DNA from 2 places in the Ruminococcus sp. AF37-20 genome. Region 1 is predicted to be linked to the other one. Evidence: predicted binding sites of a transcription regulator. Region 1 holds the regulator's gene; the other holds the start of a gene.
What was found. The regulator NrdR, encoded in region 1, represses ribonucleotide reductase genes. The targets are predictions, from matches to a motif close to CACNANATNTNGTG.
Positions count from the first base shown of each region.

Region 2: a site for NrdR is predicted at 2,041-2,054, ahead of nrdD (anaerobic ribonucleoside-triphosphate reductase). Genes of this name have one in related genera too.

Region 1 covers NZ_QTVE01000005.1:134,204-138,690, reverse strand. The annotation lists gene DW015_RS05035 (bifunctional diguanylate cyclase/phosphodiesterase) at 1-948, shown strand, start outside; gene DW015_RS13395 (hypothetical protein) at 1,080-1,226, shown strand; gene DW015_RS05030 (aspartate kinase) at 1,425-2,744, shown strand; gene nrdR (transcriptional regulator NrdR) at 2,832-3,284, opposite strand; gene DW015_RS05020 (glycosidase) at 3,705-4,487, opposite strand, start outside.
Region 2 covers NZ_QTVE01000001.1:29,064-33,550, reverse strand. The annotation lists gene DW015_RS00200 (hypothetical protein) at 1-797, opposite strand, end outside; tRNA gene DW015_RS00195 (tRNA-Arg) at 1,654-1,730, opposite strand; gene nrdD (anaerobic ribonucleoside-triphosphate reductase) at 2,088-4,262, shown strand.

The DNA.
Region 1 (4,487 bases):
GTTGATACTTTGATAACAGCCTGCTTTATGCGTATCGACTGCCCTGAGGACGTTGACAATGCAGATATGCTGGTGGACTTTATCGAGCAGTTCAAGCATCGTGAACCTGAAACGGAAAGACTTCTTCATGCAACTGACATAAACTTTTATGACAGCAAACGTCGAAGCGAGGTAGAGAATGCAATAGACAAGGCTCTGGATAATCGTGGCTTTGAGGTATACTATCAGCCGATATATTCAAGTTCAAGAAACAAGATAGTTTCCTGTGAAGCCCTTGTTAGGCTTAAGGATGAAAAGCTTGGATTTATCCCTCCACAGGAATTTATTCCTATAGCTGAGGAAAACGGCAAGATACTCAAAATAGGCAAATATGTTTTCGAGGAAGCCTGCCGTTTTATAAAGAAAGGCGTGGGAACTTCACTTGGTATCGAATATGTGCAGGTAAACCTGTCGGTAGTCCAGTGTATGCAATCTGACCTTGTAGAGCAGCTTCTCAGCATTATGGACAGATACAAGGTAGACCCATCGTCTATTTGTCTTGAAGTAACGGAAACTGCGGCGGTGTATACTCCGCACATTATGGAGAAAAACATCAAGACCCTTTCCGATTATGGTGTGAAGTTTGCACTTGACGATTATGGTACGGGATATTCAAATATGACATATCTTCTCAGCCTGCCTTTCAGGTTTATCAAGCTTGAAAAGGAAATAGTCTGGGAATGTTTCAAGAGCGAAAAGGCGCATATCGCCATTGAGAGTACAGTGGCGATGATAAAGAAGCTCAATATGCAGATAGTCGCCGAGGGTATCGAGGACAAGCATCAGCTCGACACGCTTCTTGGCATGGGCTGTGATTTCATTCAGGGATACTACTTCTCAAAGCCTGTTCCTGAAAAAGATTTTATTGAGGTGCTTAAAAAGAATAATACTCAGGCTGTGACGGTTTAAGCAGTCTGATGAAAAAAGCCCTGACTTCGGACGGGGCTTTTTTTCACATGGTTTTCACTTTGCATTAAGGTCTGTTTAAGTGAGGAACGCTATAATATAGTCATAACAAAACCGAGACGGGAGGCGTTCTTGTGAACGTAAGTAATATGGCTATTCTTATTATTGCGGCTGTGCTGCTTTCTTTGCCGCTTGTTTTATCTGCTGCATTTTGTGTTGAAGAACGCTGGGGTTTTCTTTCACGAAAACATGATAAGTGGATAGACGAACATTACAGATAATAGGCAGACAGATAAGTATGAGTTGTCCGCCATACAAATACAAGCGTATTTCACAAACATACACCAAAAAAACTATAAAAATTAGTCCATTTATACATTGACTTAATCACGCAAATTCGGTATACTATTTATTGTAACGTCAGCGTGGGAAAAGTACGCAGACAGGAATAATTCTATAGTTTATAAGGGGTTTGTGAAATGACAAAGGTTGTAAAATTCGGTGGAAGCTCTCTTGCAAGTGCTGAGCAGTTCAAAAAGGTAAAGGAGATAATCACAGCGGAAAGCTCAAGAAGATTTGTTGTGCCGTCTGCTCCTGGTAAAAGATTTTCAAACGATACAAAGGTAACTGATATGCTTTACGGCTGCTATGATCTTGCTGCAAAGGGCAAGGATTTCAGCAGCGAGTTCGACGCTATCAAGGAAAGATATTACGGCATAATCAATGATCTGGGTCTTGACCTTTCTCTTGAAAAGGAGTTTGAAACTATCAAGGCTTGCTTTATCGGAAAGGCAGGACGTGACTATGCGGCTTCCCGTGGCGAGTATCTTAACGGTATCGTTCTTGCTAAATATCTTGGATATAACTTTATTGACGCTGCCGATGTTATCTATTTTAACGATCAGGGTCAGTTTGATTCTGCAAGAACCAACGAGGTGCTTCCTCAAAGACTTGCTACACTTGACAATGCGGTGATCCCCGGTTTTTACGGCTCAATGCCAAACGATACTATCAAGACATTTTCAAGAGGCGGTTCTGACGTAACAGGTTCTATCGTTGCCGCAGCAGTAAACGCTGATCTTTATGAGAACTGGACAGACGTATCAGGCTTCCTGGTATGCGACCCTAGAATTATCGACAACCCACAGCCTATAACTACCATAACATATAAGGAACTGAGAGAGCTTTCTTACATGGGTGCAGGCGTACTTCATGAGGACGCTATTTTCCCTGTAAGAAAAGCAGGTATCCCAATAAACATCAAGAACACAAACAAGCCTGAGGATATGGGTACAATGATCGTTGAGTCCACATCTCAGAAGCCTGCATTCACGATCACAGGTATAGCAGGAAAGAAGGGCTTTACTGTAGTTAATATCGAAAAGGATATGATGAACGCAGAGCTTGGTTTCGGCAGAAGAGTGCTTGAAGTATTCGAGAAGAACGGAATCTGCTTTGAGCATATGCCATCGGGTATCGACACAATGTCTGTCGTTGTTCATCAGGCAGAGTTTGCTCCAAAGGAGCAGGAGATAATGTCAGGTCTGCACAGAAACTGTCACCCTGATACAATTGATATTGAAACAGACCTTGCGCTTATTGCAGTTGTGGGACGTGCAATGAAGTCAAACAGAGGTACAGCAGGCAGAATATTCTCAGCCCTTGCACACGCTCATGTAAACGTAAAGATGATAGATCAGGGCTCTAGCGAGCTTAACATCATCATCGGTGTAAACGAGGCTGATTTTGAATCTGCAATGAAGGCTATCTATACAATTTTTGTTGATACACAGCTTTAATACAATATGAAAAATATGGCGGACGGCTTTGGCTGTCCGCTTTTTTTGTGCAAAAAAGCGTCCCGAAAATTATCGGAACGCTCTTATTTATTTCTTCTTGTCAGAAAGCTCAGTGATTATCTGAATGAACGAATCAACGTCAGAGAAGTCCTTGTAAACGGAAGCAAAACGCACATATGCAACGTGGTCAAGCTTTTTAAGACCCATAAGCACCATATCGCCTATTTCGCTGGTGGTGGTCTCAGTCTGCATTTTGTTTGCAAAGGTGTTCTCTATATCGTCAACAAGGTTTTTCATATCATCAACACTGACTGGACGCTTTTTGATAGCGTTCTGAATGCCTTTTATAAGCTTCTGTCTGTCAAAAGGCTCAAACGAGCCGTCACGCTTGTATACCATAAGCTGTGGCTTTTCCACCACCTCATAAGTAGTGAAACGCTTTCCGCATTTCGGACACTCACGGCGGCGACGCTTTTTTCCCTCGCTTGGACGTGAATCTATTACTCTTGTATCTTCATAGTTGCAAAAAGGACATCTCATTATAAACACTCCTTAGTTAAGAGAAAATTTTGTGCGTGATATTGCATATATTGTGCTTTTATTGATTAATTATACCATAGATTGTGGATGATTGCAAGAGGGTATATAAAAAAGTTGCGGTAAAGGGACTCAGCAATTTTGCGGCAGACAAACCATAGCATAATTGTAGGGGATGGCGCCCTCGACGTCCCGTTTCTGGAAGTGTCAAAGTTTTGGCTTTTTCACAGATTTGTGTAGACATGCCGTGCGGAAAACGTTGTGCGGATAACGTATAGTTCGTCGGGCAAACAACCACGGGACGTCGAAACGACGTCCCCTACATGGGTAGTGCAATATTTATGCACGGATATGGCAGACTTAAAGAAAGTTTTAGTGTACAAAAAAACAGACAGCAGAAGCCGTCTGTTTGTGTTTGATATATTACTTGTTAAGATATTCGAGATTTTTTTTGATAAGCTCGCATCTCTGCTTTACGCAGTCAACAGAACGCAGTGGGTCTGACGGTGTGTTGAATGTGTAATCCATAAGCTTGTCGATCGTTGTTGCCGCAACGTGAAGTCTTGTGTCTGATGAAGCGTAGTAAATATACACGTCACCGTTTTCACGAACGATCGCGCCGTTTGTGAACGCAACGTTTGATACGTCACCCACTCTTTCACTGCCGTGTGGTGCAATGAAAAGTCCTGACGGCGAAGCGATTAGCTTAGAAGGGTCTTTAAGGTCAGTTGCGAATACATAAATTACATATCTAAGACCGGCGGCTGTGTTTCTTACGCCATGTGCAATGTGTATCCAACCCTTTGGTGTCTTGATAGGCACTGCGCCTGCACCGTTCTTTACCTCTGTGATTGTGTGATACTGCCTTGGTGAGATAACAACTTCGTCTGTGCAGATAACAGGGTTTGTGATGTCTTCGCAAAGACCGAAGCATACTCCTCCGCCTGAGCCGGTTTCGATAAAATCGTCCTGTGGACGTGTGTAGAATGCGTACTTTCCGTCAACGAACTCAGGGTGAAGTACAACGTTTCTCTGCTGTGGTGACTTGGACTTGAGATTAGGAAGTCTTTCCCATGTCTTAAGATCCTTTGTCCTTACGATTCCAGCCTGAGCTGTAGCGGCAGAAAGATCGTTTGAAGTCTTGTCCTTGCTCTCTGAGCAGAATACACCGTATATCCAGCCGTCCTCATGCTGAGTAAGTCTCAT
Region 2 (4,487 bases), on a different contig from region 1:
CACGTTTCGTAAGCCTTATTACAAAACGGAGAATTGCTACGAAGAGGGTCTGTTGAATTCTTATATTCATCGGGAATCTCATAATAATATTCTTTTAAATCTATAATTGCAGGAGTTGCGTAATACGAATAAACCAAATCATACTTTAATTCAATTTTTAAAACATCAAAGGAAAAATCGAACAAGACATCACTAAACCATAAAGACAGCTTTTCATCTTCAATATTTAAGTGGCGGTGGCAGTTACGACAAGTGTTGTAGCATAAATAATCCTTGCTACAATACTTTAAATTGCATTTATCATCATAGAACTCAGATATAAATACGTTCATATCATACCCGAAATTATCATGAAGATATTCATACAAATATGAAATCACCGGATTTGATTTATTCATAACCATTATGTCTTTTAAGGGCAGGATAGAAAAGTTTTCAAAAGGGAAAAAATCATTAGAAACATCGTCTATATAATATTCATAACAAGATATTTTAAACACAACAGGCGTTTCTTCCCAGCAAAGAGGACACTTGATATTCGTAATACATAGATACAAATATTGATTAATAATATCTATATTATTATCAAAGACCTTATCAAACTCTTGTAATTCAAAAGTATTTATACCCTGAACTTCTTTTCCATGATAGTAAGATTCCTTATAGTACGGTATCCATTCGCATAATGCATTTAGATGTTTTCGATCAGCACACCACTTTTTGATGTTAGCATCCCAGACAGCACCTCTGGATTTGACAATATCATATTGAAATTCAGGAACCTCAAGAATAACCATAAGAAACAACTCCATTTTTGAAAAAATACTTTTTCGAAAAAGTTTCTAAAATGACAAGACCAAGAATATGTGTCACGGTGACACACTAGGGGGCATTTTGCATTTATATATAAAATATATATTTTCCGCCATTAATTTCCGCAAAAGTATTGACAAATTGACAAAATGGTGGTATAATTAATATACAGAGGAAATTTAGAGGGCATAAAAAATCGCACCCTCTAAGGCTTATAAACTCTTGGCGGAATTTATAAGCCCAGCAGCACAGATGTTACAGCAACTGTGGAGCTTTCAGAGAATGCTATCCTCGTGCTCTATTATAGCACGTTGGAAATAGATTGTCAAGGGCTTTTCACGATGTCAAACATCTGGAAAGCTCTTTTTGCTTTTAGCTGCTGATTCAACTCGTCAAAAATGCAGCTTGAAAATCGAATATCGTAAGTCCTCAAATAAGATTGAGATGAGGTCAACTGATGTGAAACACAAGCACAACAAGACATTGAGTTGTCTTTAAGTCGCTTAGAGCCATGACGTTCGTTACTGTTCAATCACGCCGATCAGGCATTCTTAACATTTCAGAACATGAACACGAGCCAGCCAGTAACAGTTAAGCTAACTGCAAGCCTATGTGCCGACGCCACTATGGATTAACATCAGATGATTCGCTTAAGCTCCACAATGTGAAGCTGCCTTGACAAGGTCTAAGAGCGAAACGAAACAAATGTCACAAAACATATCCTAGTTTGTTACTACAAGCTTTCATATATGCTCAGCAAGGATACTTAAAGATACTTGCTGAGGAAAGTCCACATTTTTTATATCCTGTGGATTTTCCTTTGTGAGTATCAAAAATGATTGGTGCGCCAGAAGGGACTCGAACCCCCGACCTACTGGTTCGTAGCCAGTCACTCTATCCAGCTGAGCTACTGGCGCATTCAACTCTAATATTATATCATATGCAAGCCCCTTTGTCAATGAGTTAATGGAATTTTACTATTTATTTTACAAAACATTCACATCACCTCCTGCCACTTCACACCTTTATCATCCCTTTAAATTCCATTGTTTTTCACACTTTTTGTCAATCAAGTGTTTGTAATCATTTGTAATACTTTTTCGGCAAACTGCTCTGTTTTTAACCGAAATTTTTGTAGATTATTTATCATTCTATGCCCTTGACTTATATTCTGATTGTGGTATAATAGTAAATGTTCAATATTATGTTGTGATAAAAGCAGTCAACCACAATATATAGTGGTTGAGCAGGATAGAATGAAAGGAAGAGTATAGGTGAAGATAATAAAAAGAAGCGGCGCTGAGAATACGTTCGATAAGGAAAAGATAGAAAACGCCGTTGCGAAAGCTAATATCACTGTGGAGGAAAAGGATAGGCTCTCTGAGGGAGAGATAGGAGAGATAGCACAGAATATAGAGGACAAATGCTCTGAAATGAATAGGGCTATGGACGTTGAAACTATTCAGGACTGGGTGGAAGCCGATATCATGCGCCACGGCAAGTATACAGTGGCAAAGCATTATATCACCTACCGCTATGAGCGTTCTATCGTCAGACAGGCTAATACTACTGACAAGCAGATACTTTCTCTTCTTAACTTCGAGAACGAGGAAGTCAAGCAGGAAAATTCCAATAAGAACCCTACTGTCAATTCAGTTCAGAGGGATTATATGGCAGGCGAGGTCAGCAAGGATATCACAAGAAGATTTTTGCTTCCTGACGATATAGTTGAAGCTCACGAAAAAGGTCTGATACATTTCCACGACGCCGATTATTTCGCTCAGCATATGCACAACTGCTGTCTTGTAAATCTTGAGGATATGCTCCAGAACGGCACTGTCATAAGTGAGGTCATGATAGAAAAGCCACACAGCTTCTCTACAGCCTGCAATATCGCTACACAATCTATCGCTCAGATAGCTTCTTCACAGTATGGCGGACAGAGTATCACACTTTCCCACCTTGCTCCGTTCGTTCAGATATCCCGTGATAAATACCGCCGTGAGGTAAAAAAAGAGTTCGCAGAGCTTAATATCCCTGCCGACGAGGATACTATAAATAAGGTAGCCGAAATGAGAGTAAAAGCTGAGATAGTTCAGGGCGTTCAGATGATACAGTATCAGGTCATCACTCTTATGACAACAAATGGTCAAGCACCTTTCGTTACTGTTTTCATGTACCTTGACGAGGTGCCGGAGGGGCAGACAAGAGATGACCTTGCGGCTATCATAGAGGAAATGCTCAGACAGCGTATCCAAGGCGTAAAGAACGAAAAGGGCGTCTATATAACACCTGCGTTCCCTAAGCTAATATATGTCCTTGAAGAGGACAACATAAGAGAAGGCTCAAAATATTGGGAGCTTACAAAGCTTGCTGCAAAGTGTACCGCAAAGAGAATGGTGCCTGACTATATAAGCGAAAAGAAAATGAAGGAGCTTAAGGTAGACAAGAATGGCAATGGTCAGTGCTACCCTTGCATGGGCTGCAGAAGCTTCCTTACAACATATCTTGACGAAAACGGCAAGCCTAAGTATTACGGCAGATTCAATCAGGGCGTTGTTACAATAAACCTTGTGGACGTTGCCTGCTCGTCATATAAGGATATGGATAAGTTCTGGAAGATATTTGATGAAAGGCTTGAGCTTTGCAGACGTGCGCTTATGCTCCGTCACGAAAGACTTAAAGGCACTCCGTCAGACGTTGCGCCTATCCTTTGGCAGAACGGTGCATTGGCAAGGCTTAAAAAGGGTGAAACTATCGACAAGCTCCTGTTCGGCGGATATTCCACCATATCACTTGGCTATGCAGGTCTTTGCGAATGCGTAAGATACATGACGGGCAAGTCACACACAGACCCTTCAGCAACGCCTTTTGCCCTTGAAGTTATGCAGCACCTTAATGATGCCTGCGCAAAGTGGAGAGCAGAAACAAACATAGATTTCAGCCTTTACGGCACGCCATTGGAGTCCACAACATACAAATTTGCAAGATGTTTGCAGAAGCGTTTTGGTGTTATCGAGGGTGTAACAGACAGAAACTACATCACAAACAGCTATCATATCCATGTTACCGAGAACATCGACGCATTTGACAAGCTCACCTTTGAGTCACAGTTCCAGGCTCTCTCACCAGGAGGAGCTATCAGCTATGTGGAAGTGCCGAATATGCAGAACAACATAGAGGCTGTTCTTGCAGTTATGCAGCATATTTACGACAACATCATGTATGCCGAGCTTAACACAAAGAGCGACTACTGTCAGAAGTGCGGTTTTGACGGTGAGATAAAGATAGTAGAAGATGACGGCAAGCTTGTATGGGAGTGTCCGAACTGCGGCAACAGAGATCAGAACACTCTGAACGTTGCAAGGCGCACCTGCGGCTACATCGGCACGCAGTTCTGGAATCAGGGCAGGACTCAGGAGATAAAGGAGAGAGTTTTGCATTTGTGATTTGCTCAGAAAAATTTGTAGAATTACAAAACCCAAAAAATTTTTTGAGCGATTTTCAAAAAAAGTGAACATTATAGCCGTTAAAACCCAAAAGTTCAAAAATCAAAACTCGTCAGAAAAATGAACATTATAGCAAGGAAAACTCAAAAACTCAAAACTGCAAAATCCGAAAATAATGAACATTATTACTGACATAAAACAGCAAACAGCATATGACTATCGGGG